2 regions of the Isoptericola sp. F-RaC21 genome follow, and region 1 is predicted to be linked to the other one. Evidence: predicted binding sites of a transcription regulator. Region 1 holds the regulator's gene; the other holds the start of a gene.
What was found. The regulator LexA, encoded in region 1, represses DNA repair genes until DNA is damaged. The targets are predictions, from matches to a motif close to TCGAACANNTGTTCGA.
Positions count from the first base shown of each region.

Region 2: the regulator LexA is predicted to act here: its motif matches at 2,531-2,546, upstream of AAG589_RS16645 (HNH endonuclease signature motif containing protein).

Region 1 covers NZ_JBCFYX010000002.1:1,002,059-1,006,464, forward strand. Annotated here, with positions in the region: gene AAG589_RS10035 (ATP-dependent DNA helicase) at 1-1,413, shown strand, start outside; gene AAG589_RS10040 (L-lactate dehydrogenase) at 1,424-2,383, shown strand; gene lexA (transcriptional repressor LexA) at 2,397-3,212, opposite strand; gene AAG589_RS10050 (LysM peptidoglycan-binding domain-containing protein) at 3,460-3,798, shown strand; gene nrdR (transcriptional regulator NrdR) at 3,901-4,406, shown strand, end outside.
Region 2 covers NZ_JBCFYX010000004.1:385,528-389,933, reverse strand. Annotated here, with positions in the region: gene AAG589_RS16660 (GNAT family N-acetyltransferase) at 1-2, shown strand, start outside; gene AAG589_RS16655 (hypothetical protein) at 15-266, opposite strand; gene AAG589_RS16650 (dihydrofolate reductase family protein) at 374-940, shown strand; gene AAG589_RS16645 (HNH endonuclease signature motif containing protein) at 949-2,499, opposite strand; gene AAG589_RS16640 (cupin domain-containing protein) at 2,695-3,219, opposite strand; gene AAG589_RS16635 (TetR/AcrR family transcriptional regulator) at 3,277-3,891, shown strand; gene AAG589_RS16630 (thiamine pyrophosphate-binding protein) at 3,992-4,406, opposite strand, start outside.

The DNA.
Region 1 (4,406 bases):
CAGCGGTGCCCGCTCCTCGCGGAGTGCTTCCCGGAGCGGGCACGCGCGGCGGCGCGGGAGGCCGACGTCGTCGTCACCAACCACGCCATGCTCGGCATCGCCGTCTCGGGGAACCCGGGCGTGCTGCCGGAGCACGACGCCGTCGTCGTCGACGAGGCGCACGAGCTCGCCGAGCGCGTGACGGCGGCCGCCACCGTCGACCTGTCCCTGACGGTCGTGGAGCACGCGGCGCGCCTCGCCCGCCGGCACGGCGGCACAGAGACGGAGGCGCTCGACGCCGCCTCGCAGCGGCTGGGCAGCCTGCTGGCCACCGCGCCCGCGGAGCGGTTCCCGCTCGGCCTGCCCGACGACCTGCGCGCCGCGGTGGCCGCGGTGCGCGACGCCGCGCGCGAGCTCCTCACGCGGCTCAAGCCGCAGGGCTCGGGCAAGCAGGAGGCCCCGGACGCGGGGATGAAGATGGCGCAGTCCGCCGTCCTGCAGCTCTTCGAGGTCGCGGAGCGGATGGCGGCCGAGGACACGACCGCGGACGTGCTGTGGTGCTCGCGCCCGCCGGAGAACGCGCCCTGGGCCGGCGACGGCGTGACGCGGCTGCACGCCGCGCCGCTGGCGGTGGCGGGGCTGATCCGCACGCACCTGCTGGGCGAGGCGACGGGCGTGTTCACCTCGGCGACCCTCACCCTCGGCGGCACCTTCGACCCGGTGGCGCGGTCGCTCGGACTGGCGGGTTCGGGAGGCTCCGACGAGACCGCGGACTGGGCGGGGCTCGACGTCGGCAGCCCGTTCGACTATCCCCGGCAGGGGATCCTCTACGTGGCCCGGCACTTGCCCGCGCCCGGTCGCGAGCCCACGACCGACGCCCAGCTCGACGAGATCGCCGGGCTGATCGAGGCCGCCGGCGGGCGGACGCTGGGGCTGTTCTCGTCCCGCCGGGCGGCGCTGGCCGCGGCGGAGGCGATGCGCGAGCGGCTGGACGTCCCCGTGCTGTGCCAGGGAGACGACCAGCTCCCGACGCTGGTGCAGGCGTTCGCCGCCGACCCGCCGACCTGTCTGTTCGGCACCCTCTCCCTGTGGCAGGGCGTCGACGTGCCCGGCCCGAGCTGTCAGCTGGTGCTCGTGGACCGGATCCCGTTCCCGCGGCCGGACGACCCGGTCAAGGCGGCGCGGGCCCGGTCGGTGGAGCAGGCGGGCGGCAACGGCTTCATGCAGGTCTCGGCCACGCATGCCGCGCTGCTGCTGGCGCAGGGAGCAGGGCGGCTGGTGCGCACGGGGGAGGACCGCGGCGTCGTGGCCGTCCTCGACCCCCGGCTCGCGACGGCGCGGTACGGGTCGTTCCTCACCCGCTCCATGCCGGACTTCTGGCCGACCACGGACGGCGAGCTCGTCCGCGCTGCGCTCCGGCGTCTCGACACCTAGCGTGGGGGCCGTGGACGAGACACGCAGGACGACCAAGCTCGCGATCGTCGGGGCGGGAGCGGTGGGTTCCACCCTCGCGTACGCGGCACTGGCCCGGGGCGCGGCGCGGTCCGTCGCCCTCCTGGACGTCAACCGGGCGAAGGTGGAGGCGGAGGTCCTCGACCTGCGGCACGGGGGCATGTTCATCCCGCAGGCGGAGATCGAGGGCTCGGACGACGTCGAGGTCTGCCGCGGCGCCGACATCGTGGCGGTGACGGCCGGGGCCAAGCAGAAGCCCGGGCAGAGCCGCCTCGACCTGGCCGAGGCGACGGTCGGCCTCACCCGGTCGATCCTGCCGGGGCTCCTGGAGGTCGCCCCCGACGCGGTGTACCTCATGGTCACCAACCCGGTGGACGTCGTCACGTACGCGGCGCAGGAGATCAGCGGCCTGCCCCGCGGCCGGGTGTTCGGCAGCGGCACCGTCCTGGACTCCTCGAGGCTGCGTGACGCGCTGGCCCGGCACTGCGGGGTCGCCGTGGGGAACGTGCACGCGAACATCGCCGGCGAGCACGGCGACTCGGAGATCGTGCTGTGGAGCTCCGCCACGATCGCCGGCGTGCCGCTCCTGGACTGGCGCCCGTTCCGGGGGCGTCCGCCGCTGGACGAGCCCGCCCGGCACCAGATCGCCACCGACGTCGTCGAGTCGGCCTACCGGGTCATCGCCGGGAAGGGGGCGACGAACTACGCCGTCGGCCTGGCGGCGACCCGGATCATCGAGGCGGTGCTCAACGACGAGCACCGGGTGATGAACGTGTCGTCACGCCTGGACGACTTCTACGGCATCAGCGACGTCTGCCTGTCCGTGCCCTCGCTCGTCGACCGCCGCGGCGTGGCGGAGACCATCGACACCCCGCTCTCGGACGAGGAGATCGCCGGCCTGCGCGCGTCGGCCGACGGCATGCGCGCCGTGCAGGCCCGGCTCGGCCTCTGACGGGCCCGAACCGTCAGAGGCTGCGGAGCACGGCGACGACCCGCCCGAGCACCTGCGCCTCGTCGCCCGGGATGGGGGAGTAGGCGGCGTTCTGCGGCAGCAGCCAGGTGTGCCCGTCGGCCTGCTTGAACGTCTTGACCGTGGCCTCGCCGTCGATCATCGCGGCGACGACCTCGCCGTTCTCGGCCACGGGCTGGCTGCGCACGACCACCCAGTCGCCGTCGCAGATCGCGGCGTCGACCATCGAGTCGCCCGCGACCTTGAGGAGGAAGAGGTCGCCGTCGCCGACGACCTGCCGGGGGAGCGGGAACACGTCCTCGACGACCTGCTCGGCGAGGATCGGGCCGCCGGCGGCGATCCGGCCGACCAGAGGGACGTAGGACGGTGCCTCCGCCGGCTGTGCGTCCGACGCGGCGACCGAGCCGGCGACGAACCCGGTCGCGCCGCCCTCGGGGCCGGCCTCGCCCGCCGCCGGGGTCTCGGGATCGACCACCTCGATCGCTCGCGGCCGGTTCGGGTCGCGGCGCAGGTAGCCCTTGCGCTCGAGGGTGGTGAGCTGGTGCTTGACCGACGACGGGCTCGCCAGGCCGACGGCCTCGCCGATCTCGCGCATCGTCGGCGGGTAGCCGCGCGCCTCGACCGAGGTGCGGATGGTCTCGAGCACGCGCCGCTGACGCGGCGTGAGGCGGTCGGCCGACGGCGACAGCTCGCTCACCGATGCCAGCGCGGTCGTCGAGCTCCCCGCCGTGTCCTGGGGGGTCTCGTCCTGGGTCGACCACGGCGTCGCCGCCGTCGTGGACGCCGGGGCCTGGTCCCGTCCGCTGGTCATCGCGTTCTCCGTCCTCCAGGGGCGCGGCCCGCGGGCGGGCCGATGAAATCCGACAAACCTTCCATCGCGCTGTCGGCCACTCTAGGCCAGTTCGGGGCCGACATCAAACATCTGTTCGATCAGGCCTCGACCGTGTCGCCCCGACGTGGTACACCTAGTACAGCAGTTCGACGTACAGGTGTTCGACGAACGGGTGTTCGACGAGGCGGCTCGCCTCGCGCGGCGCCACGGGACCGGAGGCAGGACGATGCAGAACGCGCACAGCACCAGCGACGCCCGCGGCTTCCTCGGCCTCGGGGGGCTCCGGCTCACCCGTAGGGGCCGGGTCGTGATCGCGGCGCTCGTCCTTCTCGTGCTCGTGGGCGCGGGGCTCGTCGGCCAGCGCGCCGTGGCCGAGGCGCCGGGCGCGGGCGTGGAGGTCCGGCTCCAGACGGTGGCGCCGGGCGACACGCTCTGGCAGTACGCGCAGTCGGTGCGCGGTGCGGGCGAGGACCTGCGCGACGTCGTCGCCGAGCTGCGCGAGCTCAACGACCTGCCGACGGCCGAGCTCCAGGCCGGCCAGGTGGTGCTGCTCCCGCAGGAGTGACGGCGTGCCGCCGCGGTGGATCCTGCTTGCGCGGACGGTCGCCCGCCGCTTACCTTGACGGGCAGCCGGGCGCCGGTCCGGAGCCGAGCGCAGGAGACCAGGATGCACTGCCCGTTCTGCCGCCACGCGGACTCGCGAGTCATCGACTCGCGCACGTCCGACGACGGCTCGTCCATCCGTCGTCGGCGCCAGTGCCCCGCGTGCCAGCGTCGGTTCACCACGATCGAGACGGCCAGCCTGTCGGTCGCCAAGCGGTCCGGGGTGACGGAGCCGTTCAGCAGGGACAAGGTCGTGGCCGGGGTACGCAAGGCGTGCCAGGGCAGGCCCGTGAGCTCCGACGACCTCGCCGTCCTCGCCCAGAAGGTCGAGGAGACCCTCCGCGCGTCCGGTCGCCCCGAGATCGAGGCGAACGAGGTGGGGCTGGCGATCCTGGGTCCGCTGCGCGAGCTGGACGAGGTCGCCTACCTGCGGTTCGCGAGCGTGTACCAGTCGTTCGAGTCCCTCGAGGACTTCGAGACGGCGATCACGTCGCTGCGGGCGGAGCGCGAGGCGCGCGCGGCATCGGCGGAGGGCGAGACCGGTGGGCCCGACGGCTCCGGAGAGGTCGG
Region 2 (4,406 bases), on a different contig from region 1:
GATCCGAGCCGTCGTCAGGGCCGGACGAACAGCGGCTGCGCCTGCGGCCGACCGCGCGAGTCGGAGCAGACCGCCCAGGTGTGCAGCCGCCAGCCGATCGCCAGGACCGCCGCCATCATGTGCTCCCAGTCCTCGACCCGGCCGGAGAGCCCGGCGTTCGAGCTCGGCATGTTGAGGATCGGCGTGAAGACGGGCGAGCCCGCATCCCACGCCTTGCGCGCGTCCTCGCCGAGCGTCGCCGCCTTCGCGTTCTTGATCCATCCCATGGCGACATGGTGCGGGCGGGGAGGGCGCGTGCGCACGCGCGACGACGCGGCGTCGCGCAGATACTGGTGGCGACCAGGATGAGCCCAGCGGCCGAGGAGGCCCCGCGATGGCAGACCTGATGATCGACTACATCACCTCGCTCGACGGCTTCGGCTCCGCCGACGGGTGGCCGGGCCTGTGGGGGATGGGCGGGCCGGACTACTTCGCGTTCCTCGAGGAGGACGGTCGGCAGGAGTTCACGACGCTGCTGGGCGCCACGACCTACCGGCTCTTCGCGGAGTTCGCGGAGACCGGCGAGGAGGAGATGGCCGAGGTCACCGCCCGGCCCAAGGTGGTCTTCTCCAGCACCCTCAGCGAACCGTTGGAGTGGGCGAACACGACGCTGGTCGCCGGCGACGCCGTCGAGGCCGTGCGCGAGATGAAGCAGGGCGACGTCCCCCTGCGGACGATCGGCAGCCCGAGCCTGGCTCGCTCGCTGCTGGTCGCGGGCCTCGTCGACCGGGTCAGGGTCGTCGTGTTCCCCGTCGTCAACGGGGCCACCGGTCACGACCGCCTGTACGACGGCTGGCCCGACGTTCGGCTGGACCTCCTGGACAGCCGCACCCTCGACGGCCGGCTGACGCTGCTCGAGTACGCGCCCACCGTGCTGGACGGGCCGCCCGGCGCGGGGTGAGTCGTTCGTCAGAACGGCGGGTGGTCGCCGTCGGCGCGGGTGGACCCGGGGCGTGACGTGGGCGCCGTCGCCGGCCCGGCGTTGTCGTCCTGCTTGTCCGGCAGGGCCGCGTTCGGCGGTGGTGCCTCGCGGGTGAGGTGTGCGGCTTCGGCGGCCCAGGTGTCGAGCCGGGTGAGGGTGTGGTCGGCCGTGCCGGGGGTGGTGAGGTAGGTGCGGCCGCGGGGAGAGGTCCAGGCCAGCACGCCGGCCTCGAGCTGCTCGACCTGCCAGCGGGACTCGTGCTTGATCGTGTGGTGCTTGCGGCACAGCGAGGCGAGGTTGGTCGCGTCGGTGGCCCCACCGTCGGCCCACGCGATCGTGTGGTCGAGGTCGCAACGCCGGGCGGGCACGCGGCAGCCGGGGAACCGGCAGGTCAGGTCGCGTTGGGTCAGGAAGGCGCGCAGGTCTGCGGGCACGACGTAGCTGCGGCGGTCCACGGTGAGCATCGCCCCGGTGACCGGGTCGGTCAGGATGCGCCGCAGCGTCGGGGCTCGGGCGGCCAGGTGGCGTGCGGTCTCCGCGTCCACCGGGATGGTGCCGTCCAACAGCCCCGAGGATTCACCGTCGCCGGTCAGCGTGGTGACCGGGACGGTCACATGCACCACCGGGCGCACGTTGCGCGCCAGCGTGGCCAGCGGATCAAGGAGCGGATCAGGGAGGGGATCTGGTGGCAGACCGGGGTCGACTGGTGTTGCCGTCGCTCGGTCGGGCGCCCGGCCCGGAGCGGGGCAGGGAGGTGCGCCGTCGTCACGGGACTTCTCGTCGTGGAGCAGCAGGGCGGTCAGGGTCGCGGCGCGTAGCTGCCCGACGCCGCGCGGGTCACCGGACGTCTTGGCGCGGGTGGCGGTGCGGGTCAGGCGGTCGTGCACACCGCGGGCCACGGGGGTGGGCAGGTGCGCGGTCAGCCAGGACATCCCGTCCCTGCCGTCGTCGACCCACACGTCCGCCCGCGCCGCGGCGGCCTCCCGGCGTACCTCCGCCGGGACCGGGTGCAGCCGGTCTCGCGCCGCGCGGGCGAGTGCCCCGAACCGGGCCGCCGTCAACCCGGCCGCGCGACCCAGCACAGCCTGCTCGACCTGCGCCGCGGCCGTCGCGGGCAGGTCCGCGACCACGTCCGCCAGCATCTCGGCATGCCGGTAGGAGATCGACCCGGCGCACAACGCGTCCAACGTGGCCGTGGCCTTGGCGGCCAGCACGCCCGCGTCCGCGAGCCACCCCTGCGCGACGTGCTCGCTCACCTCCAGCGCGCACGCGACCTCCGCGACCAGCGCCCGATGCGCGACCGACCCGCGACGCTCCGGCGTCGCCGACGACACCCACTCCACGCCCAGGTCCAACATCGCCCCAGGCGCCGCCTGCGCGGCCTCGAGGACCCGTGCCAGCGCGACCGTGCGCCGCCCCGCCGCCGCGTTCACCGCCACCTGCGCGTCCACCGCCGCATCCAGGGCAGCATCCAACGCGGCATCCAGCGCGGCATCCAACGGATGCTGCGCTGTGACGGAGACGGGCTGCTGTGCCATGACTCAAGCCAACCAGAACCCGACCCCGATGTCGAACACCTGTTCGAATCTGTGGACAACGATGGGGATACCTCGACGACGTCGCCCGCACCCGCCGGGGAGCGTGCTGCGGCCAGCTGTTCGACCAGCCTGCACACGGCGTTCGTGCAGCTGCCGCAACTGTGGTCGTCGGCCGGGCCGGCTCGTGCGGGGGGGTCAGTGGTCGTTCGCGACGACCGCCGCGGAATCGGTGTGTGCGGCGAACGGTGGCGGGCCGAGAACCTGAAGCCCGGCGGTCGCGACGGCGGCTGCGAAGCGGTCCGGGTCGGGTGGTGGTGGTGTGTCGCCGGGATCTGCGGCGGGGGTTCCGGCGAGCCGGAAGAACTCCTCGCTGACGGCGCTGGCCGGGGTGAGGATGACGAGGATGTGGGCCCACTCGGACTCGACCATGAAGGCGTGCGAGGTCCCGCGCGGCACGAGGGAGACGGTCCCCGCGGAGAGGTCCTGGTCGTCGACGCCGTCGACATGGATGCGGATCCGGCCGTCGAGGATCTTGAAGGTCTCGTCGGCGTCCGGGTGCACGTGGAGCGGCGTCGCCTTGCCGCGCGGCATGCGGGCCTCGAACAAGAGCATCGCGCCGTCGGTCTGCTTGCCGGTCGCCTTGAACGTCAGCAGGCCACCGTCGTAGTGGAGGTGCTCGCCGTCCAGATCGGCGAGAAGGAGCGGTGTCTGGGTCGGCATCATGTGCCTCCGAGCTATATGGACTCCTATATATGAGAATGACAGTACCGTCATGGTATGTCAATCCCATATGAGCGTACGGGTCGGACCGCGCAGAAGGCCCGCACGCGGCGGGCGCTGGTCGAGGCCGCGCGCGAGCTTCTCGCCGAGGGGCCGACCCCGACCGTGGAGCAGGTGGCCGACACCGCCGCGATCTCGCGGACGACCGCCTACCGCTACTTCCCGAACCAGCGGGCGCTGCTCCTCGCCGTCTTTCCCGAGATCGACACGGAATCGCTGCTCCCCGACGACCCGCCCGACGACCCCGAGGCTCGACTGGAGGCCCTCACCGAGGCGCTGACGGCGATCCTTCTCCAGCACGAGCCGGAGCTGCGCATGCAGCTCCGGCTCTCGCTCGAACCCGATGGCGACGGCCCACCCCACCACCCGTACCGCACCGGTCGGGCGATCACCTGGATCGAGCAGGCCCTCGCGCCCTTGGAGGGCAGCCTGCCGACCGCCGCGCTGCGTCGGCTCGTCCTCGCGATCAGGACGGCCGTGGGGATCGAGGCACTCGTCTGGCTCACCGACATCGCGGGGCTCTCCCGCGACGAAGCGGCGGGGCTCATGCGCTGGTCGGCGCGAGCGCTCCTCCGTCAGGCGCTGGCGGACCACGACGAGCGGTCCGGGTGAGTCATGCGTCGACCCGTGGGGCGCACGACCCTTGTCGTTGCCGGGGAGCGGAGCGGTCAGGTCTCTGGGTGCATCGCGATGTCGGACCTGAGGTGGGCGGTCACCGCGTGCGGTTCACCCGCAGGATCTCCTCCTGGTACGGGGCGACGACGGTGGGCGACACCCGGCAGTCGAGCATGAGGAAGCGTCGCTGGTCGACGGGCTCGCGCGCCCAGGTCCCGAGGCGGTCGAGGTCGGCGAGGCTGCGCACGACGACGCCCTCCGCGCCGACGGCGGCGGCGAGGGCGGCGAAGTCGGTCTCGGGGATGCGCATGGGCTCCTCGGCGAGGCCCTGGCGGCCGTAGACGTGCACCTCGGCGCCGTAGACGGCGTCGTTCCACACGACGGCGACGCCGCGGCCGCCGGCGGTGCGCACGGCGGTCTCGAGGTCGGCCAGGGCCATGAGGCCGCCGCCGTCGCCGGTGGTGAGGACGACGGTCGCGTCCGGCTGGGCCGCGGCGGCGCCGGCGACGCTG